Regions from separate parts of the Bradyrhizobium sp. CCBAU 45389 genome, predicted to be linked through region 2. Evidence: riboswitches for the same ligand, from Rfam matches in the RefSeq annotation. Region 2 holds a riboswitch; each other region holds the start of a gene.
What was found. A riboswitch is a leader RNA that binds a small molecule or an ion and turns the genes downstream of it on or off. The one in region 2 is predicted to bind cobalamin.

Region 1 (5,687 bases), on a different contig from region 2:
AGCCCGCGTTGACGCGCATGCGTACCCGCGATGGCGAGCGCGACCTCAGGCGACCGCACCGAGGCATCCTGCCCATCAGCAGCCCGAACCGCGCTCAGGCGCGAGGGCCCTGACACGACGTAGACCGGCCCATCGCTCCCTTGGATCAAGCGCACACGCGTAGCATCGGCGATCCCGCTCGCAATCACCGCATCGGCAACCGTCATGGTCGCCTGCGCGCGCCCCACCGGCGCCAGGCCGGCAACCCGCTCCGCTTCCGTCAGCGACGGAAACGGAACGAAGTGCATCACGATTCCGGTTGCGAACCACATCGCGAACAGCAGGCAGAATGCGACCCCGAGCCAGCGATGCAGCAGGACGATCGCGCCCATCATGCGGTCAGCGCCCTACCATTTGAACGCCGCCGAGATCTCGTAGGTGCGCGGCGCGCCCAAGAGGATCTGGTCGGGATAGAACGGATCGCCCCAGATCGCGTAGCGCTTGTCGGTGAAGTTGCGCACCCGGAAGGTCAGGCGGGCCTGGTCGACGGCATTGAAGACGGTCTTCGGGATATCGACGAAGGCATAGACGTCGCCGACCGTGTAGGCGTTCATCGTCACCGTGTTGGCGTCGGTGTTGTAGCGATCGCCGACGTGCCGGCCGACGATGCCGAGCTCCACCGGCCACGGCGTGAAGAAGCGATACGACGCGCCGGCATTCGCGACGATGCGCGGCACGTTCGGCGGCGTGTTGCCCGAGAACGAGCCGCCGGCGAAATTATAGTCGGCATAGCGCGCATCGACATAGGCGATGTTGCCCCACAAACGCAGCGGATCGATCGGCCGCACCGCGGCGGCGAGCTCGACGCCCTTCGATTCCTGCCGCCCGGCGATATTGAGCGCCTGCCCGCCGGCCGCCGCATAGACGTTCTTGCGCAGGATATCGTAGGCCGAGAACGACCACTCCGCCCTATTGTCCCAGAACAGATGCTTGACGCCGGTCTCGTAGGTGCGCGACGTCGTCAGGTCCAGCGGCTGGGTCGGCAGCAACAGGAAGATGTTGTTGGCGGAAACGTCCGCGCCGGTCGCATACTGGCTGAAGAAGGTCAGGCCGGGCACGGCCTCCCAGGTGTAGCCGATGCGTCCCGTCACCGGCGCCCAGTCCTTCGTGAACGGGAAGCCCGCCTTCACCAGGCCGTTGACGTCGGTCGAGTTGCGGTCGAGCCCGATATGCTCGACGCGCAGCCCGCCGACCAGCGCGAAGCTGCGCGTCAGCTTGAGCCGGTCCTCGAACGACAGCGCCTCGTTGTCGATGCGCGCGGTCTGCTGCTGCGTCGTGAGCAGGCCGTAGAAGCCGCGGTCAGGATCGACCAGCGAAACGGAGTCGCCGGGGAAGTTTGCGGCGCCCGGCCTGACAAAATCGAGGTAGCTCGACGAGAGCGTCGTGACCATCCGGTTGTCGAAGCCGGCGATGTTCGCATCCCATATCAGGTCGGTGATGTTGCCGACCAGCCGCTGGCTATGCGCAACATAGAAGCGCTCGCGATCGACCAGGTTCGTACCAGAGTTGAATGCCTCGACCTCGTTGTTGAACCAGGTGCGCTCTGCGCCGTAGCCATAGGCCTGGCTCTTCAAGGTCAGGTCGGGCGCGAGCTTCAGTTCAAAGCCGCCGCGCAGCCAGACTTCCTGCCCCACGTTGCGGTTGTCGAGAACGTTGTAGTTGGTGTTGAAGGTTCGATCGTCGATGGTGACCGCACCGAGATTGGTCTTGTTGTAGTTTGAGACGTAGTTGCCCGAGACAATCCCCGTTGTCGCATGCGAGCCGCTGAAGGCGACCGGCACCAGCGGCGCGCCCCAATAGGCCTTCCCGCGATCCTCGCGGTACTCGATCGCGCCCCAGACCTTGAGGCTGTCGGAGATGCGGTAGTTGAGCTGGCCGGAGACGTCGAACGTCTTGGTATAGGTGTCGTCGACAAAACCGTTGAGCGAGGAGCGGCTGATGTCGAAGCGGTAGTCGAGGCCTTGAACGTTGGTGCTGCCGCCCGAGCCGTAATGCGCACGGAACGAATTCAGGGAGTCGTACGAGACGTCCGCTTCGTTCCGGATCGCTCCGGTGTGCGGTTGCTTGGTGACGAGGTTGATCGCGCCGCCGGCGGCGCCCTCGCCCGAGATCAGCGAGGCCGGACCCTTCAGGAATTCCACGGCTTCCAGGTTGGCCGTGTCCATGATCCGCGAGGTCATGTTCTGCGGGCCGATCTTGATGCCGTTGTAGAGCGTGTTGATCTGGCTGTTGGTGAAGCCGCGCATCGAGAAGCCCGCCGGCTCCCCCGGGGCGTCGCCGGAGGTCACGCCGACCGCTCCTTGCGCCACCTCGGACACGGTGCGATAGCCCTGCTCGCGCATGGTCTGGGCCGAGATGACTTCGACGGTCGCCGGTATCTCCCGCACGGTCAGCCCAAGGCGCGAGGCGCTTTCCGCCACCACATTGGTGTTGAGCGGCGTCTGCGCGGCTGCGGCCGGCACGGTGGGTTTTGGCGCGACCGATGCCGCCGCAGGTCTGCGCGCTGCCGCGCGGCGCGTGCTCTGGGCTTCCCGGGCGGCCGGTTTGGCCGGCTTGCGAGATTGGGGCGATACCTCGATCGGCGGCAGGGCTTCGCGGGCCTGCTGCGCCAGTGCAGCAGGCACATCGAGAACGGCAAAGGACGTGAGCGCGGCAGAGGCAAGCAGGACGCTGCGCGGTCGTACGATACGGATGGAAGACACGGGTCTAGACCTCGGTATGACGTCAGTGGCACGTCACAGCGAACGAGGTCTCACCCCGGGCTTGTCAGCCCTACGATGAAGCCGAATGTCTGTACTCCCCGACCGACATCTTCGCGTGTGACCACGGCTGACGGCAGGTCTCCTGGCTCGCGGGTCACGACCGCTTCGTCGCCTTCCCGGGACCGAGGACCCAGTGGCTTCTGACGAAGGATTATCCGCTCACAGTTGCGGGGGCAGCCACGGCATTGGGGACAATTTCCCCGCACCGCATTCCCTTTTCATCCCCTCTCGGGGAAACCGTCGCGAGCATCTAGGATTACCAGCAAGACAGAGTCAATGTACCAGTTGCAGCGTTATTGCCACAGCGATCAACTTCCCTGGAGATAAGTATGGAAGGCCCGACCTTCCTCTGGCTGATCCGACATGCACCCGTCGACGGCGTCAAAGGAACGATCCATGCCGCCGATGCACCGGCGGACCTGACCGACCGCGCGCAACTGGAAGCGCTGCGGTCGCGCCTGCCGCGGGATGCTGCGAGCTATGCGAGCCCTGCGCGGCGCACGATCGAGACGGCGCGCGCGCTGGGGCTCGAACCGGTGTTGATGAGCGAATTCGGCGAGCAGGATTTCGGCGACTGGACCGGCCGGCGGCATGACGAGCTCGCAACGAGCAGTGGCGAGGCCTACACACAATTCTGGAGCGACCCTGCGCACCTGAGACCACCGGGCGGCGAGAGTTTTGGGGATCAGGTCGCGCGCGTCCGCCTGGGCCTGTCGCGGATCGGAGCCGGCTCCGCAACGCTCGTCGTGCATTCCGGCACCATCCGTGCCGCGCTCTGCATCGCGCTCGATCTCACACCGGAAGCGGCGTTGCGCTTCGTGATCGATCCGCTGTCGCTGACCAGGATCGATCGGCTCGCGGCCGGCTGGCGGGTGGTGTCCGTCAATCAGCGGGTCAGCTAGGCCGATCCGGCACATTGGCCTGCGCGAAGGTCGCCATGCCGTTATGGAGCGCGCAGGCCGACCGCACCAGCGGCAGAGCGATGGCGGCGCCCGATCCCTCCCCGAGCCTGAGATCGAGGCTGATCAGCGGCTGCACGTTCAATGCGCGCAGCACCAGCCGATGCCCCTGCTCGGCCGATTGATGCGAGGGCAGCAGGAATGGCTGGCACGACGGATTGAGCCGCACCGCCGCCAGCGCCGCGACCGACACGATGAAGCCGTCAATCAACACGGGGATGCGGCGCTGCGCGGCCGCAATGATGGCACCCGAGATCGCCGCGATCTCGAGGCCGCCGACGGCACACAGGATCTTTTCGGGCGACGCGCCCGCAGCGCCATGACGCGCAATCGCCGTATCGATCACGCGCGCCTTGTGCGCCCGGCCGGCCGCATCGACGCCGGTGCCGCTGCCCGCGATCTCCTCGGCGCTGATCCCGAGCAGGCTCGCGGCGATCGCCGCTGACGTCGTGGTGTTGCCGATTCCCATCTCGCCGAAGATCAGGAGATCAGGCTGGCTGGCCTCGGCACGCGCAACCGCGCGCTGGCCGGCATCGAAGGCGAAAGCCAGCTCTGCAGGCGTGAGTGCGGCCTCGACGCTGAAATCGCGGGTGCCATTGCGCGGCTTGTCGGTGACGATGCCAGGCATCGCCCCCTGCGCCAGCGTGCCGGCGTCGACGACTTCCAGGCGCGAACCCAGCTCGCGCGCCAGCACCGAGATCGCGGCGCCGCCGGAAGCAAAATTCGCCATCATCGCGATGGTGACGGCTTGCGGATAGGCCGACACACCCTGCGCGACGATGCCGTGATCGCCGGCGAAGATGATGATCGGCACGCGCGCGGCGCGCGGCTGCTCGGTCGCCTGCAGGCCGGCGAGCTCGATCGCGAGCTGCTCGAGCCGACCGAGCGCGCCGGTCGGTTTTGTAAGTTGCGCCTGACGTGCGATCGCCGCGTCGCGATGGATCGCGGAGACATCGGGGCATTTCCGGGTGACCCAGTCGGGGAGCATGCTGCCTCGCTTACGGCCTGCGCTTGAGAATGTAGCTGTCCATGATCCAGCCATGCCGCTCGCGCGCCTCCTGCCGCACAGCGACGATGCGCGGACCCGCGTCAGTGAGCGGGCCGGACATCACGATCTGATCGGGCATGCCGAGATAGGCGCCCCACCAGATATACAGCCCGGCCGGATCGAGCGACTGGAACGCGGTGCCGCCGTCGAGCATCACCACCACCGTGTCGACGCCCTGCGGCCAGCCGGCCTCGCGCAAGCGACGGCCTGTCGTGACCAGAAACGGCTCGCCGATGTCGTTGAGCGGCAGCGCATGCGCCGCGCACAAGGCCTGGATCGAGGAGATGCCGGGCACGACCTCGATCTTTGGCAAGGGATTCAGCCGCCGCGCGATGCGCAGCGAGGAATCGTAGAGCGAAGGATCGCCCCAGATCAGCAGTGCGACCTTGCCGTCACCGACGAGATGGCTCGCGATCGTCTGCGACCAAGCGGCGGCCACGGCGTCGTGCCAATCGTCCACGCCCTTTCGGTAGTCAGCTTCGGTCGCGTCGCGCACCGGCAAATCGAACTCGGCAATGCGCGTCGTGTCGTTCGTGAGCACGTCAGTGCAGATCGTCCGCCTGAGATCGGCGAGATCTGATTTGGCGCTTCCCTTGCGCGGGATCAGCACGAGATCGGCCGCGTTGATCGCGCGGATCGCGGCGCGCGTGAGCTGCTCGGGATCGCCGCAACCGATGCCTATCAGGGAGAGTGTGAGCATCGGGCGTGTGGGGCGGCCATGACGGCCGCCCCTTGTCTCTTAAGCCGCGTTGTGCAGGCGCGGGGTGACGAGGCCGGGCGCGGTCACACCGCGCAGCGACTTCGCCAGCGCCAGCACGGCGAGATCGGCCAGCGGCTCGATCACGATGACGAGCGCGTAGGAGGCCGCGAAGGTCGCGA
Region 2 (5,687 bases):
CAGTAAGGTCAGACGCATGGCAGACAGAAAGATTTGACGCCCATGATGCTTTCATGTCCGGGTACCAGCGACCGTTTTTTAGGACTGCTGCCGGGCGCAGCCGAGCCGCGGGCCAATGACCTGCACATGATAGGTTGCGCCGCTCGCGACGGCGTCTACTTTATCGGCCTGCGGACCGGCCCGACTATGGGCTCCGAGCGGAGCTACGCTCATCCTAATGCTGTTAAGCGAATCCGAGGTCTTTGCGCTCTCGCTGGATGGGCTGCGCGGCGCGCGCGAGGGCGCGGCCGAGCTCACCCACACACCCAGCAGGATGACGCCGCAGGACAGGGAATGTCTCACCAATAAGGGACGTGACATGACAGAAAGCCGGACCATTTACCCCGCCGCGGGCCAGATTGCTGGAGCTGCAGTCCAGTTTAGCTTGTGCGGTACAGCTACAAATACCAACAACCGAGTTCTTGAGCTGATCAGATCGATTCGACGGAAGCTCGGGCGTTCTTTCGTGGCGGAAGTCAAAATGTTTCAGTTCGCGAGCGGATCGTGTTCTGTTCACAACAGCGCATGGCCGATTAGCCCTATCGCCGCGGCTAACGCGATCGACACCCCGGGCCGTCCGCGCGATATCGGGCCGAGCCTGTCCGCGCGGAACCCAAGTAACGTGCGTAGTCTTCACAAGGTTATCTGAATTTGTCAGCCCGCAGCAATGAACACCGACCAGGATCCAATGGCGATCTGATCTGGGAGCGGCTCGAAACGGTGCCGCCACACGATCAGGATCTGGAGATTGCCGTGATCGAGGGTAATTCGATTCACCGGGTTGTCTTTCCTTGCCGTCGGGTCTTCGGCGGATGGATCAACGCGAATACCGGAAAGCACGTCGCCGTGCAGCCAACGCATTGGCGTATCTGGCCGCGATAGCGGCGCTATCCTGCAAAATGGACTGGCGTGAGTTGGGCGGGGACCGCCCTGCCGTGCGCTCTTCGGAAACTATGCAGCGTCGATCGAATGAGCGAGCCTGACGGGAATCATCTCCGAGCAGACCGAAGCGTGGTGGGTGCCTTGCTTTCAGTCAAGCATGACTTTTCTCGTTGCTGTCGCAACCGTTGCCATCGTGCTCAGGAGCGACAAACGTCGGTGTAGATTTTTAACTCTCAGGCTGTACGGTCGCATACCACCGCATAATTTAGCTGCGATAAACTCGTGCTTTATAATAGGCGCAGATCCTTTGGCGAATGTTGTCGCCTTGATCGAACCATCAGCTATTCTCCCTCGGCCGACGAAAGTAGCGCGACGCGTCACCGTCGTTCCTCCGACCCTGCACCTTCCCCGGTCCACGAAATGGACCGGACATTCTTGTTGGCGCCAGGGCTTGCCTCGACATTGTGGAAAGCGCAAATGGCCACAAGCGAATTAGCTTTGGCGAGAACAGACCCGGGCTCGGGATCAATGGTTTTGCGGATAGGCTGCAGCGCGCAGTTCGCGAGCGGCAGCGACCATGTTGGTTAGCGCAGGCCGAACCTCCTCCCATTTACGCGTTTTTAGGCCGCAGTCCGGATTGACCCAAAGCTGCGAATCCCGCAAACGCGTCCGAGCTAGCACCATCAGCTGCTTCATTTCGCCCGCCTCGGGAACGCGTGGAGAGTGGATGTCGTACACGCCAGGTCCGATTTGATTTGGATATTCGTACTTCTTGAATGCATCCAGTAGCTCCATTTTCGAGCGGGACGACTCGATCGAAATGACATCCGCATCCATTGCAGCGATCGCAGCGATGATATCGTTAAACTCAGAGTAGCACATATGTGTATGGATTTGCGTTTGATTGGCAACTCCCGATGAGCAGATGCGGAAGCAATCTCCGGCCCAATCGAGATATGCCTTCCAGTCCGATCGGCGCAATGGCAATCCTTCGCGGAGTGCAGCTTCGTCGATCTGGATCATGGCCGCACCGGCATTCTCGAGATCCCGGACTTCGTCGCGGATCGCGAGCGCAAGCTGACGGCAGACCTCGCTTCTAGGAATATCATCGCGAACAAACGACCAGTTCAGGATCGTCACCGGTCCGGTCAACATCGCTTTCATCGGCTTACTGGTTAGTGATTGCGCGTAGCGCCACCATTCCACGGTGATCGGCTTCGACCGTACTACGTCCCCAAACAGGATCGGGGGCCTGACGCAGCGCGAACCATAGGACTGTACCCATCCATTCCTGGTAAATGCGAAGCCGGCGAGTTGCTCGCTAAAGTACTGCACCATGTCATTACGCTCGAATTCGCCGTGCACGAGGACGTCAAGACCGATGTCTTCCTGCCAACGTACGGCGCGGGCTATCTCCTCCTTGAGGAACCTGTCGTATTGTTCGTCGCTCATCGCACCTCGCGCATGCGCCGCACGAGCATTTCGGACCTCTGTGGTCTGTGGAAACGATCCGATCGTCGTGGTAGGAAAATCTGGTAGTCCAAAGCGTTTCCTTTGGATCTCGGAACGGCGGGCAAATGGGCTGGCGCGCCGGCGCATCGTCTGGTCGATCGTCCTCATCCGGACAGCGACATTGGCATCATGGATCTTCGGCGAAGTCCGGCGGGCAGTCACAGCGCGTTCCGAATCGGCAAGAGCTAGCCCAACATTCTGGTCGCCTGCGAGTACCCGCCCCAGGATCGCAAGCTCACGCATCTTCTGAACCGAGAAAGCAAGCCAGCTCTTGACCTCGGACGTAAGCCCGGTCTCGAGTTCAACATCGACCGGCACGTGAAGCAGCGAGCAGGATGGAGCGAGCTGCACACGGTGCCTGCCGAGCTTCGCAATCGCTGGATCCAGCCGCTGACGGAGCGACGACAAGTTCGAGCGCCATATGTTCCGGCCGTCGATCACACCGAGCGACATGATGAGATCTCTTCGGCCCTCAGCAATGATTTGATCCAATAGCTCTGGCGCTCGAACAAGATCGAGGTGCAGACCGGAAACTCGCAGGTTCAAGGCAGTATTTAGATTGTCGCCTAGCGCGCCGAAATAGCTGGCAACCATGATCTTGATGGCCGGTCCCTCCTTTGCGAACCGGTTATAGGCATGTAGCAAAGATTTTCGCGCCGCCTCATCGAGATCAAGGGCCAGGCAGGGCTCGTCAAGCTGAACCCAACTAGCCCCTCGTTCGGCCAATTCATGCAGAACGTCGATATAGACCGGTATCAGATCATCCAAAAGGGAGAGGGGCTGGAACGCGCTATCGGCACTCTTGCCGAGCTTCAAGAATGTGACCGGCCCGATCAGGACCGGGCGGGTCTGAAAGCCAAGAGCCTTTGCTTCCTCGTACTCTTCAATGGGTTTGCGAGAGCACAGTCTGAACGCTTGTCCCCTGTAGAACTCGGGAGTCATGTAGTGGTAGTTGGTGTCGAACCACTTGGTCATTCCCTGCGCGGGTGCGCCAGATCCCCGTGGGCTCTGACCGCAACTCGCATCCTGGTCGTCGCATTGTGATCCGCGGGCCATGGCGAAGTACGTCTTGAGCGAAACGGATTCTCCTTTCGAGGCGTAGATCTCCGGGATGGCCCCAACCATGACACTTGTATCGAGCACCTGATCATACAGCGAGAAGTCGTTCGACGGAATGATAGTGACGCCGAGAGATTTCTGACGAGCCCAGTTCGCTGCGCGCAGGCCGGATGCGTCCTCGTGCAACTGCTGTTCGCTGATCTTTCCGGCCCAGTAGCTTTCGAGAGCGAGTTTGAGCTCACGCCTTGGACCGATGCGTGGCGTTCCGAGCGTAGCGATTGGAAGAGAGCGAAGAGACATAGCATCAACCCCTGTTGGGGACAGAGGCCATGGCGGACGCAGGCAGGGGAGTCGCGCGTGCGACGGCTGCTTGGCGCACCACCGAGACACCCCGCCCGTGGACCAATATTTTGTCGGGGCAGGTCTCCTGGCTTGCTGGTCATCGCTGCTGTCCGGCCTTCCCGAAGCCTTGGAGGCTTCAGTGACATCGTTGGACAGCGGCTCGCCGCTTACAGTTGCGGGGGCAGCGCCGGCATTCGCACCGGCTTCCCTCTTAGCTCCGGATTAAATGGGCACCGGAGAACCTCGACGGCCGTGGATTATCGGCAGGAGAACTCTTCCGTCAACCTCTCAGATTGTGTGCCAAGCCAATCTGCGACATTTGCTAGGCGAATGAGCGTGCATGTGTATGATTCACCACCATCTAGAGACATTCTCCAATCAGAGATGCAGTAATCAGACATGTCTTTGTCAGATGTCTCAATGAGCATCGGAGGTGCGTCGAGGCGATGCGGCGCGCCAGACCGATGAAAGGGACAGAAGCAGCTTGCCGGCGGGGAGTACCGCTGTTTCGCGCAGAATACTGGCGATGCGGCTTCCGATTTCCAGAGGCTCGCCCAGCACCTCCGTTGGCCAGCTGTTTTCGGACTAAAGGATCTACATCGAATAGGCCAAGGCACAAGGATACAACAGCTGCGGCGGATACACTGAATGAAGACATCGAAACGGGCGCAGGTCGGAAAGTCGACAAGAGGGACACAGAAATCGTGGAAATTTCTGTCTATTGCCTGGCACGAAGAATGCAATCGCTCGGCATGCCCAATCTCCTCCTGCTGGGCATGTCCAGCTCAGCCAATTGACGCTGTCGCTGGCGAGGGAAGTCAGCGGCGCGTGACATAGAGGGGAGCGCCTGCTGGCGCGGGAGAGCGGTGCCCCCTAGCATCTCGGGACATTTCTTGCGCTCGCTCATAGCAGGTTCAAGGTTGCCCGCTTTGAAAGATGTCTGGATGAAACGCGATAGGCTGAGGGTTATGAAGAGAATGTCTGGAAGAGCAGCGCCATGGCTTTGCCTGGGCGGATTTCTAATCTGCCTCGCCTGGCCGGCTGCCATGAGCACCAATATTCGCGCCAGCGACAGCCCCATTGTCGAACGACTCAAGTCAACTTGGCGAGCGCAAAATGGTGAGACGATCGAACAAATCATCTCCAATGTTTCGATGGTGGCCCAGTTCGTCCCTCAAATGTGGGGCGTTGTTGAACTTGGCCAAAACGACTTTGTTTTCGTTTCGTGGACCAGGCACCGGGACAACAAATCGGACGAACAGTACGTTATCGCCTGGAAAGTCGCGCCCGACGGTACGATTGAACTCGCCTCAACGTATGCGAAGCCGATGGAGTTGGGCTGGCGCGCCCTGGCGCTCTCGTTGATCGCCACTGAAGTCGCAGATGGCGAACGGGGCGCAAATCTTAACTTTCTGCATGATCCGACCAACTTCAACTTTGTGAGTACGCCGCAAGGCCAGCTCGGCGATCTTCTGCGGCACGGCCGCTGCACTATCATCGATCCTGTTGGAGTGGACTACCTACCGAAGCGGAATGACAAGCCGACCGAGAAAGGTGATATGTGGCGCATTCTGCTCGTGGTGAACTGTAGTATCCAAGGACCACGTTATTTTACACACAATGGGGTCATCTCCTTCGAGAAGAGCGAAGGACCTGATTGGGAGCCACAATCCTCCTTTGCCAAGCGCATCGCGAAATTCCCTCCTGGCTCCTGGTTCCAACCTACCGAGCCAAAGGAAGAGGAAGACTTAGGAGAGCAGAGGCCTTAGTAAACCATCTTGCAGCGCAATATCGCGCCGCAGCCCGTCCATGGCCGGGCGCGTCGGAGCCTACTGCAGACATACCCGCTCTGT
Region 3 (5,687 bases), on a different contig from region 2:
CACCGTCATCTCGCCGACGACCGGGCCTGCATAAAGCCCCGAGGCCAGCGCGAGCTGCGCGATCGCGGCTTGCGCCGCGACCGGGCCGCCGGTGTCGCAGAGCACCTTCAGCCGGCGCAGCGTCGAAACCGGCAGGGTCGAGTAGGCATCGAGCCTGACGTCGTCGCGACCATCGGCCGGCAGCACGGCCAGCACGATGCCGCGATCCTTGGCGAGTTGCTGCAGGGCCGCGAGCCCGTACGGCCAATAGGACTCGCCGCCGATCAGGCGCACCAGGATGCCGCGCGCCTGCGACAGCGTGCGCTCGATATAGGTATCGACCGACAGCGGATGACGCAGCTCCGCGAGATTGGCGAGCCGCAGCGACGGCAGGCCGTCGCGACCACGCCGCCAGCCGGCCGCAAACGCGGCAAGGTCGGAATCCGAGTACGAGAGCACCACGAGATCGGCCGGGTCCTGGCCGATGTCCCTTGGCGTCGCGGTCTCCTCCAGACCGCGGCTCTCGCGGAAGACGACGTGCATCAGATACCTAGTCCTGACCTGATCGCGGCCTCGTCGATGTCGCCATGCTCGCCGATCACGACGAGCTTTGACTGCCTGAGACCCGCGCCCCAGGGCTTGTCGAACTGGTGGCGCACGCGCTCGCCCACCGCCTGCAGCAACAGGCGCATCGGCTTGCCGGCGACCGCGATATAGCCCTTGGCGCGCAGCACGTTCTGCTCGCGCGCCAGACGCTGAACGGAAGCGACCAGCCCATCGACATCGGCAACCTCCGGAAGATCGATCACGACGGAGGCGAAATCATCGTGCTCGTGCTCCTCCTCGCCATCATGATGCGAGGGACGCGCGGCCAGATCGTTCTCGGCGGCGGCGCCGAGGCCAAGGATCACGCGCGCATCGATCGCACCGTCAGTCACGGGCAACATCGGCACGCGGCGCGGCATCTCGGCCGTGATTACAGCCTTCGCAGCTTCAATGCCGGCACTGCCGGCGAGATCCGCCTTGGTCAGCAGCACGATGTCGGCGCAGGCGATCTGATCCTCGAACACTTCCGATAACGGCGTCTCGTGGTCGAGATTTTCGTCCGCTGCGCGCTGCGCCTCGACGGCCGCCGGATCGGGCGCGAAGCGGCCGGCGGCCACAGCCTCGGCGTCGGCCAGCGCGATCACGCCGTCGACCGTGATCCGCGAGCGGATCTCCGGCCAGTCGAACGCCTTCAGCAGCGGCTTTGGCAGCGCAAGGCCCGAGGTCTCGATCAGGATGTGATCGGGCCGCACGGGGCGCGCCAGCAATTGCTCCATGGTCGGAATGAAATCGTCGGCCACGGTGCAGCAGATGCAGCCATTGGCGAGCTCGACGATGTTCTCCTCGGGGCAATTGGCGTCGGCGCAGGATTTGAGGATCTCGCCGTCGACGCCCTCGCTGCCGAACTCGTTGACGAGCACCGCGAGCTTCTTGCCGTTGGGATTGCTGAGCAGATGCTGAATCAGCGTCGTCTTGCCGGAACCGAGAAACCCCGTGACCACCGTAACAGGGACTTTTGCGAGCGAGTTCATTCGGCGGCCTCCGGCAACACGGCAATGGGGGGAATGCGGGCAAGCGACTGCTTGCGGAAGATTTCGGGACGGCTGCGCCAGGGCACGAGGCCGTCGGGCGCGGCCGCATAGGCTGCGGCACCCGCGACGACGTCCTGCGCATTCGCATCCGACAGGCGGCCATAGACATAGGACCAGCGGCCGGGCGCGCTGAGCGCGACCGAGCAGCCCTGGCTGCATGCGGACAGGCATTCGACGGGAACCACATTGACGCCCTCGGGCACGCCCGCCTCGAGGATCGCACCATGCAGGCGCTTGCCGGGCGTCGTCTCGCCCTCGCCCAGCGTCTGGCCGGCGCGGCAGGTGATGCAGACGTGAAGTGTGACGGTCATCGCCTCTTCCAGAATAAACGGCGGAGGCGAAGAGGCCCACGAACCGTCTTGCGAGGGCCCGCTTCCCCGTCGCGGAACACCCCGTCCGCCGGTCCAAAACTCGTCCGCGCTGGCAGGTCTCCCGGCTTGCGGAGCAGGGTTTTGCCCTTCGATCCCCGCCTTCCCGATCCCCGTGGGAATCAGTGGCTTCGGGCATCTCTCCGGTCACGGTCGCGGGGGCGGCTGCATTTTGGGCCCAAATCTTGCCGATTCGGACCCTATCGCATTCCCTCTTCGCCTGTCATAGGACAGGAACCAACGCCGGGCCACCATTTGCCCCCGGCCGCCTCTTGTCAAGCCGAAGGACCCCATCCGATGACGCCTGATCCGGATACCCAAACGGCCGAGGAAACCGACGCCCGGCACGCCCAGAAGATGGCGAAGAAGAAGGCCGCCCGCGACAAGATCATGGCGACCAAGAGCGGCGAAAAGGGCCTCATCATCGTCCACACCGGCGCGGGCAAGGGCAAATCCTCCTCCGCCTTCGGCATGATCGTCCGCTGCGTCGCCCACGGCTTCCCCTGCGCGGTCGTGCAGTTCATCAAGGGCGCCTGGGACACCGGCGAGCGGCGCCTGCTCACCGGCCATTTCGGCGACCTCTGTCAGTTCCACGCGATGGGCGAAGGTTTTACCTGGGAGACGCAGGACCGCGCCCGCGACATCGCCGCCGCGCGCGCCGGCTGGGAGAAGGCCAAGGAGCTGATCCTCGATTCGAACTTGCGCATGGTCGTGCTCGACGAGATCAACATCGCGCTGCGCTACGATTATCTCGACATCGCGGAGGTGGTCGACTTCCTGACGACCTCGAAGCCGCCGATGACGCATGTCGTGCTCACCGGGCGCAACGCCAAGGACGAGTTGATCGAGATCGCCGATCTCGTCACCGAGATGACGCTGGTGAAGCATCCCTTCCGCTCCGGCATCAAGGCGCAGGCCGGCGTCGAGTTCTGAATTCGATGGCGCGCGCATTGATGATCCAGGGGGCCGGCTCGGACGTGGGCAAATCGCTCATCGTGGCCGGCCTCGCGCGTGCCTTCACGCGGCGGGCCTTGCGCGTGCTTCCGTTCAAGCCGCAGAACATGTCGAACAATGCGGCCGTCACGGTCGATGGCGGCGAGATCGGTCGCGCCCAGGCGCTGCAGGCGCTTGCCGCCGGCGTCGAGCCGCACACGGACATGAACCCGGTGCTGCTCAAGCCCGAGACCGATGTCGGCGCACAGGTCGTCGTCCACGGCAAACGCATTGCGACCGCGCGTGCGCGCGAATATGCGGCGATGAAGCCGTCGCTGATGGGTGCGGTGATCGAGAGCTTTGAGCGGCTGAAGGCGCGATCTGATCTGGTGCTGGTCGAAGGCGCCGGCAGTCCGGCCGAGGTCAACCTGCGCAAGGCCGACATCGCCAATATGGGCTTTGCTCGCAAGGCGGATGTCCCCGTCGTGCTGGTCGGCGACATCGACCGCGGCGGCGTCATCGCCCAGCTCGTCGGCATCAGGACGGTGATCGATCCTGAAGATGCTGCGATGATTCAGGGTTTTGTCATCAACAAGTTCCGCGGCGATCCCACGCTGTTCGATGATGGCTACAGACTGATCGAGGCGAAAACATCGTGGCGCGGCTTTGGCGTGCTGCCCTGGTTTCCGCGTGCCGGCGAGCTGCCGGCCGAGGACGCGCTGGGCCTGAGCGACGCGCGCAAGCCGGGCCGCTGCAAGATCGCGTGCCTGGCGCTGTCGCGGATTGCCAATTTCGACGATCTCGATCCACTCAAGCTCGAGCCTGGCGTCGATCTCATCATGGTGCGTCCGGGCGAGCCGATCCCCGGCGATGTCCGTCTCGTCATCATCCCCGGCTCAAAATCCACGCGCGGCGATCTCGCCTTCCTGCGCGCGCAGGGCTGGGACATCGATCTCATGGCGCATCACCGCCGCGGCGGCCATGTGCTCGGCCTCTGCGGCGGCTATCAGATGCTCGGGCGCAGCGTTTCCGACCCTGAGGGCATCGAAGGCCCTGCGGGCGACACACCGGGCCTCGGACTTCTCGATGTCGAGACCGTGATGAGCCCGCAGAAGACGCTGACGCGCGCCACGGCCGTGCACGCCGCGACCGATCAGCCGATCCAAGCCTACGAAATCCACATCGGCCGCACCGACGGGCCGGATCGCGCGCGTCCGTTCGCCAGCCTGAACGGCGAGCCGGAAGGCGCGATCTCGCACGATGGGCGCGTGCAGGGCAGCTACTTGCACGGCCTCTTCACCTCGGACGATTTTCGCAAAGCGTATTTGGCAAAGCTCGACATTCCCGCGGGCGAAGAGCCATATCACGCCCGGGTCGAGAGCGCGCTCGATGCGCTCGCCGACCACATCGAAAAGCATCTCGACGTCGAAGGCCTGCTCGCGCTAGCGCGCTAGAACCTCGGCAAGGCGCGACCATTCGGCTTCGTTGCCTGGAAGCCCGAGCCGCAGCCATGTCGGCTCTTTCGCGAAGACGCGCGACCAGATATGGGCGCGCGCGAGCTTGTCCTGTGCAGTCAACGCGTCGGGCGTCTCGTAAAGACGAAACAGCGGCGTGCCGCCAATCAGCGACCAGCCTTGCGACTGTACCATCGCGTCGAGCCGTATGCTGTCGCGCACAAGCCGCGCCGTTGTCGCCTCGGCCCAGGCATCGTCAAACAATGCGCGGCAGCCGATGGCGATCGCCGCTCCCGAGATCGGCCATGGGCCCGATGCCGCCGCGAGCTTGCCGACATCGGCGGCATTGCCGATCGCGAATCCAAGCCGCAGGCCGGCCAACCCGTAAAACTTGCCGAAGGAGCGCAGGATCAGCAGTCTCGGCCGATCTGCCTCCGGCGCGAGCGACAGATGCGGAACGACGTCGGCGAAACTCTCGTCGACGACGAGACGGCCGACGCGCGGCAGCAGTGCGAGCAAATCATTGGGCGTATGGCAGCGGCCATCGGGATTGTTGGGATTGACGATGATGGCGAGGTCCGCGCCTGCCAATGCCTCGAAGTCCCTGACCTCCTCGACATCCCAGCCCGTAGCCGAGAGGACCCCGGCATATTCGTTGTAGGTCGGTGCGAGAATGCGAGCGCGGCCGCACGGCGCGAGTTGCGGCAAGAGTTGAATGGCGGCTTGCGCACCGCCCATCGCGACGAGTGGTGCGCTCGTGCGATAGGCGTGCCGCGCCGCCTGATGCAACGCATCGATCTCAGCCCGCGACGGCAGCGCGCTCCAGGCGCGCATGCTCACCTCGCCCACCGGATAAGGCACCCGGTTGATCCCGGTCGACAGATCGATCCAGTCCTCGGCGCGGCCGCCAAACCGCTGCTGGGCCAGATCGAGATTTCCACCGTGCTCGCGCATGCCCCGTTCTTTCACGCGAAGGCCAGGATCGCAAGGAGGCCGGCAAGCAGCAGCATGGCGCGGCGGTAGACGTTCAGCCCTTCGCCGATGTCGGCAGCAAGTGGATCGCGCGCGCCTTCGTTGAGCCAGGGCTCCTTCGTGACGCTGCCATGATAGATGCGGGGACCGCTGAGCCGGACGCCTAACCCACCGGCCATGGCCGCTTCCGGCCAGCCGGCGTTGGGCGAGCGGTGGCGACGCGCATCGCGCGTCATGCACGACAACGCTTCGGATCGCCTTGGCGCGAGCAGCACGAACAGAAACCCTGTCAGGCGCGCCGGAATGAAGTTGGCGACATCGTCGATGCGCGCCGCGGCCCAGCC
Region 4 (5,687 bases), on a different contig from region 2:
CGATGATGCGCCGAGAGCTGTTGGACACAAGAACATCAAGGAGCGCGGACAACATGCGATAATTGGAAAGCTGCTGTACTACGCATATGAGTCTCGCAGACGAAAGCTCTCTCTGCCGGTGACCGCGGACACGACGTTGGCAATGGAGGTTTCGCACTTAGCATGTGTTTTGACCAAGAAACTTACGAGAACCGCTCAATACGAGACGAGGTGATGATTCCTTGCCTAGTCTGGACCTCGACGCGCGACACTTGGCTAGCTGTTTGCTCGTGCCGGAGCCCGGTTCAGGCAGCCATCGCCCGATGTTCGCCATGCCCTGACTTCTTCGCACTTGCAATCTCAAAGGCGTCCTCATGTCATTCCCTTCGCGGACGGTTGCAGGCTGCCGAACCGTGTCGACCTTGAGAACGTCGGAGCTTCCTTTGGGAAGGGCGGGGCGGGTTCCAGATAGGGCGTGGAAGCGCAGAAGCCCGCCAGGAATATGTAGATCCAAGCATTGCCGACCAAGGAGCCTTCGTCCGAAGTGGCCGTCAACGTCAGCCGTCTGAGACAGGCGGAGATCTCGGAAGGGAAACCAAATGCACCCGGCGGGTCCCCGTCGGTGCATCCATTCCGCTCACCGTCAGACGCGTCGATGCCATGCTCCTCCTTGGAAGGCCAATGCCAAAACAGAGCCCCGAAAACGACATCATGACAGAGGAATCAGATATCAGATCTGCGAACGCAAACATTCGTGCAAGCACTGTCTGGACCATTGTGCTCGGCTTTGCCGCGGATCCGTTGATGCGTTGGAGTTGGCCTGACCCAAGGCAATACCTTAGGAGCATGCCTCAGTTCATTGACGCCTGTGGGGGCCGAGCATTTGCACATGGCACAGCCTACGTCGCGGGAGAGATTCGTGGCGCGGCCCTGTGGCTGCCTCCCAACGTGCAGCAAGATGAGGAGGCATTGGATGCAATCATGGCGCTATCCCTGCGCCCGGAGATTACCGAGGATATGGCACACTTGCGGCGGAGAATGGCCGAACATCGTCCCCACGAGCCACATTGGTATCTGCCACTCATTGCCGTCGATCCGAACTGGGTCGGAAAAGGGCTTGGCACGTTGCTGATGAACTACGCCCTTCAACGATGCGATGAGGACGGCATTGTTGCCTACCTCGAAAGCTCGAACCCTGAAAACATTCCCTTTTACCAACGTCACGGCTTCAAGGTCGTTGGTGAGATACAACACGGTTCTTCGCCGCCGCTCACGCCAATGTTGCGAACGGCTTCATTCCGACCCAGCAAGGCCGCGCCGCCGGATCGGCTCGTCACCCAGACTCAAGCATAGCTCCGCCTCATCCCGTTAGGATTGATTGCCAATAACCTGACATGACCGCGTTCGGTCAGGACGGCTTATGTTCGCGGCCAGACAACTGAGCACGTGAGACGGCTCGCCCGGCCTGCGAAAAGCATACGAATCGCCTCTTCGGCAAAGTTGGCACGTCTGATGTGAGAGCTGGCGGGGTCAAATCCACTAAGCGTGGGACATTGCCACGGGCGGCTGCATCGATTGCGGTCGGGCTCCAGACAATTTCTGATCTAAGGGCCACAGAAAGCGATGAATGGCGAGACGCGTATGGCTACCGAAACCCGATCCGGCCCAACTCAATTCGCGGACCGCGAACCGATCGATGCCAACATTCAGGATGTCCAGGGTTGCTGTTCCCCTGTTGGAGAATTTGCGACGCCACTTCCAAAGGCTTGAGCACATCTTGGCCGATCGCAGGCGCTGGGTCGTCGAGCGCACCTTTGCGTGGCTCGGCAGATGTGGGCATCTCTGCAAAGACTTCGAAGGTTCCGCCGCTACCGAGCTCGCCTGGCCGCTCGTCGCCCATCTGAGGCTCCTAACTCGCCGATTGGCCAGGCCTTGAGACATCTATGCTTTTTGAGTGAGGCTCTCAGGACAGGCGCTCGGCGAATTTCGAACCTCGACCTCGGGGCTGCTCCAACTGGTTAACTTGACTGTGCCGTCTTGACGAGTCTGGGCAACGGCTTCTATATGTGGTGTCGTCGTGGTTTTCAATTCGCATATATGGTGGCACGGAGTTAGGGGGAACCCATTGCGTCGGCAGCGGCTATTCCGAGGCATTAGCGCGACAGCGCTGGGAAGGCCGACAGCCGCAGCGACCCGCGAGCCAGGAAACCTACCGCGACAGAACCCATGTCCTCGGGCGGGGTGCCCGGTGGGTCGCTTGCAGCCGGGGACATTGGCCCGGTCTCCTCGCAAGTCGTCCGCACGGTCCCAGCCCCCAAATATCACGGGGTTGCCGATGTCGGCGTCTTACGATTTCGATCAGTATGGTCATCTCATTGAGCTGCCGAGTGTGCGGCAGCCCCCAGCGCAGGCAAAGCCTACCACACCTGAACTGTGTCTTGTGCAGCCCCCAGCATTGCCGGCTCCCCTGCCGAGGCCCCCCGCGCGATCGCCAACTCCGTCTGACCTTTCGCTCGATCGGTCGCGCGACGACCTGCTGACCTCGTTTGGTAGGCTGACGCTGACCGACCGCTATCTGCTCGCCGGCGAAGGCCTCCAGGACATGTTCGCCCGAGTGTCTTGCGCCTTCGCGGACAATGTTGCGCATGCCCAACGTCTATATGATGCGATGTCTCGGCTGTGGTTCATGCCGGCCACACCGGTGCTCTCCAACGGCGGCACGACGCGCGGCCTTCCGATCTCGTGCTTCCTTAACTCAGTGTCGGACTCGCTCGAAGGCATCGTCGGCACCTGGAACGAGAACGTCTGGCTTGCTTCCAATGGCGGCGGCATCGGCACCTACTGGGGTAATGTTCGCTCAATCGGCGAGAAGGCGAGGGGCGGCGTCACCTCGGGCATCATCCCGTTCATCCACGTCACGGACGGCCTCACGCTGGCGATCAGCCAGGGCTCGTTGCGGCGCGGCTCGGCGGCGGTCTATCTCGATATCCACCATCCCGAGATCGAGGAGTTCCTCGAGATCCGCAAGGCGTCTGGTGACTTCAACCGCAAGAGCCTCAACCTACATCACGGCATCAACGTCACCGACGAGTTCATGTGTGCCGTGGGCGCCGGCACCGCATTCGCTCTGCGCAGCCCGAAGACTAACGAGGTCGTCCGCGAGATCGATGCCCGCCAGCTGTGGCAACGCATCCTTGAGAACCGGCTGCAGACCGGCGAGCCTTATCTCTTGTTCATCGACACCGTGAACCGTGCGCTCCCCAAGCACCAGCGCGAGCTCGGCCTCAAGGTCTCGACCTCCAACCTGTGCAGCGAGATTACCCTGTCGACCGGCATCGATCATCGCGGCGAGGAGCGCACCGCGGTGTGCTGCCTGTCGTCGCTCAACCTCGAGACCTGGGACCAGTGGAATGAGGAGCCCGGCTTCATCGAGGACGTCATGCGCTTCCTAGACAACGTGCTCACGCACTTCATCACGGTGGCGCCGGACGGAATGAAGCGTGCCCGCTACGCCGCCCTGCGCGAGCGCTCCGTTGGCCTCGGCGTCATGGGCTTCCACTCGTTTCTCCAGGCCAAGGGCATTCCAATGGAGGGTACCCTGGCCAAGTCATTCAATCTGAACATGTTCCGAAAACTCCGTCGCGATGCCGATGCGGCATCCGTGGCGCTCGCTCGCGAGCGTGGCCCGTGCCCGGATGCCCTGGAACGCGGCGTGATGGCGCGCTTCAGCCACAAGATCGCAATCGCGCCGACCGCCTCGATCAGCATCATCTGCGGCGGCACCAGCGCCTGCACTGAGCCGATCCCGGCCAACATCTACACCCACAAGACGCTATCCGGCGCCATCTCGGTGCGCAATCCGCACCTCGCTAAGGTGCTGGCCGCGAAAGGCGCCGACACCTCGGCGACCTGGGAGTCGATCATCGCGCACGACGGATCGGTCGCCCATCTCGACATCCTGTCGGAGCACGAGAAAGCGATCTTTCGCACCGCCTTCGAGATCGACCAGCGCTGGATCGTCGAGCTTGCCGCCGACCGCGCCGCGTTGATTTGCCAGAGCCAGTCGATCAACCTCTATCTGCCGGCCGACGTCGATAAGTGGGACCTCCACATGCTGCACTGGACGGCGTGGAAGCGTGGGGTGAAGAGCCTCTACTACTGTCGATCAAAGTCGATCTCGCGCGCGGCGTTCGCCGGCAAGATTGCCGGGGATGCAACGCCGACGCAGCAGCCGGCGCGGCAGCGCACCGACTATGAGGAGTGCCTCGCATGTCAGTGATCGATCTGTCGCGCGCCGATCCGCGCACGTTGATCGGCAAGGGACGCGTCGGCCTCCTTGACTCGGCCGGCAGCTACGACGTCGATCGCTATGCCTGGGCTTACGAGTTCTGGAAGCGCCAGCAGCAGACCCACTGGATGGGCGAGGAGGTGCCGCTCGGCGCCGACCTCAACGACTGGGCTTCGGACCGCGTCACCGACAGCGAGCGCGCGCTGCTCACCCAGATCTTCCGTTTCTTCACTCAGTCGGACATCGAGGTCGGCGACAACTATTTCAAGCGGTACATTCCGATCTTCCAGCCACTCACCGTCCAGATGATGATGGCCGCTTTCACTAACATGGAGACGGTTCATATCGACGCCTATGCCCTGCTGCTCAAGACGCTCGGTATGCCTAAGACCGAGTTCGAGGCATTCCGCGGCTATGCACAGATGCGCGCCAAGGCGGACTACATGCACGAGTTCGGCGTCGACAGCGTGGCGGATGTCGCCCGTACCCTGGCGATGTTCGGCGCCTTCACCGAAGGCATGGCCTTGTTCGCCAGCTTCGCCATGCTGCTCAACTTCCCACGCCACAACAAAATGAACGGCATGGGACAGATCGTAAGCTGGTCAGTGCGCGACGAGAGTCTCCACTGCGAGGGCATCATCAAGCTATTTCACGAATGGCACCGCGAAACCGGCGCGGTGACGCGCCCCGTCCGCGACGACATTGTCGACGTAGCCAAGACCATGGTGAAGCTGGAGGAGAACTTCGTCGAGCTCGCCTTCGGCCTTGGCAAGATCGAGGGCATGCTGCCTGAGCATATCCACGCCTACGTCCGCTACGTCGCCGACTGGCGACTGGCCCAACTCCGGATTGCCCCGGTCTTCGGCTTCTTCGAGGCGAAGGAGGGCGGGTTCACCCAGCTCAAGGCGCATCCGCTGCCGTGGCTCGTCGAGATTCTCAATGGCGTCGAGCACGCCAATTTCTTCGAGCAGCGCGCCACGGAGTACTCCAAGGCGGCGAGCCGCGGCAGCTGGGACGGCGAAGACGGGGTGTGGGCGACTTTCGGCCGTATCTAGCCCATTTTATTCATGCTAGCGGCATTGACAGCGGCAGGCGCCGGTAGTCGTCGCCGTCACCCGCCAGCATGACAAAGGCATACAACCGGACCTCCTCATCGTGGCGTCTTGATTGCAGCGCGACAAAACCGGACACACAGATGGTTTGTTGGGTTAAGCCGGTACATGCGCCCCATTGCTGATGGCGGCTAGGGTTTACAGTATTTCCGCAGGTCGGTGAGGTGGGTCTCGTCAACCACCTTCATGAAGTCAATCAGCGCAACACGGCTACGCCCTTGAGCAGACGAATGTTCTCAATGATCGCCACGGCCGCCCCCCTCGTAGGGCTAGAGGGGATTACTATCACGCAATCGGAAGTTGTAAAG

Region 1: another riboswitch for cobalamin. It lies ahead of XH79_RS03360 (TonB-dependent receptor); the one in region 2 lies ahead of metE (5-methyltetrahydropteroyltriglutamate--homocysteine S-methyltransferase).
Region 3: another riboswitch for cobalamin. It lies ahead of XH79_RS03445 (DUF1636 family protein); the one in region 2 lies ahead of metE (5-methyltetrahydropteroyltriglutamate--homocysteine S-methyltransferase).
Region 4: another riboswitch for cobalamin. It lies ahead of XH79_RS07865 (ribonucleoside-diphosphate reductase subunit alpha); the one in region 2 lies ahead of metE (5-methyltetrahydropteroyltriglutamate--homocysteine S-methyltransferase).

Annotation. Positions count from the first base shown of each region.
Region 1 covers NZ_LBIY01000002.1:772,927-778,613, forward strand. Annotated here, with positions in the region: gene XH79_RS03355 (PepSY domain-containing protein) at 1-374, opposite strand, end outside; gene XH79_RS03360 (TonB-dependent receptor) at 387-2,741, opposite strand; cobalamin riboswitch at 2,857-3,058, opposite strand; gene XH79_RS03365 (histidine phosphatase family protein) at 3,131-3,703, shown strand; gene cobT (nicotinate-nucleotide--dimethylbenzimidazole phosphoribosyltransferase) at 3,696-4,748, opposite strand; gene cobF (precorrin-6A synthase (deacetylating)) at 4,759-5,508, opposite strand; gene XH79_RS03380 (energy-coupling factor ABC transporter permease) at 5,548-5,687, opposite strand, start outside.
Region 2 covers NZ_LBIY01000084.1:93,983-99,669, reverse strand. Annotated here, with positions in the region: gene XH79_RS14865 (hypothetical protein) at 218-688, shown strand; gene XH79_RS14860 (hypothetical protein) at 694-900, opposite strand; gene metE (5-methyltetrahydropteroyltriglutamate--homocysteine S-methyltransferase) at 1,447-3,792, opposite strand; cobalamin riboswitch at 3,893-4,095, opposite strand; gene XH79_RS14850 (nodulate formation efficiency C protein) at 4,881-5,603, shown strand.
Region 3 covers NZ_LBIY01000002.1:790,531-796,217, forward strand. Annotated here, with positions in the region: gene cobN (cobaltochelatase subunit CobN) at 1-522, opposite strand, end outside; gene cobW (cobalamin biosynthesis protein CobW) at 522-1,556, opposite strand; gene XH79_RS03445 (DUF1636 family protein) at 1,553-1,927, opposite strand; cobalamin riboswitch at 2,022-2,241, opposite strand; gene cobO (cob(I)yrinic acid a,c-diamide adenosyltransferase) at 2,282-2,917, shown strand; gene XH79_RS03455 (cobyric acid synthase) at 2,923-4,371, shown strand; gene cobD (threonine-phosphate decarboxylase CobD) at 4,360-5,325, opposite strand; gene cbiB (adenosylcobinamide-phosphate synthase CbiB) at 5,337-5,687, opposite strand, start outside.
Region 4 covers NZ_LBIY01000066.1:6,145-11,831, reverse strand. Annotated here, with positions in the region: gene XH79_RS07875 (GNAT family N-acetyltransferase) at 691-1,332, shown strand; partial or broken gene XH79_RS07870 (transposase) at 1,769-1,915, shown strand; cobalamin riboswitch at 2,041-2,210, shown strand; gene XH79_RS07865 (ribonucleoside-diphosphate reductase subunit alpha) at 2,315-4,258, shown strand; gene XH79_RS07860 (ribonucleotide-diphosphate reductase subunit beta) at 4,249-5,322, shown strand; gene XH79_RS07855 (hypothetical protein) at 5,619-5,687, shown strand, end outside.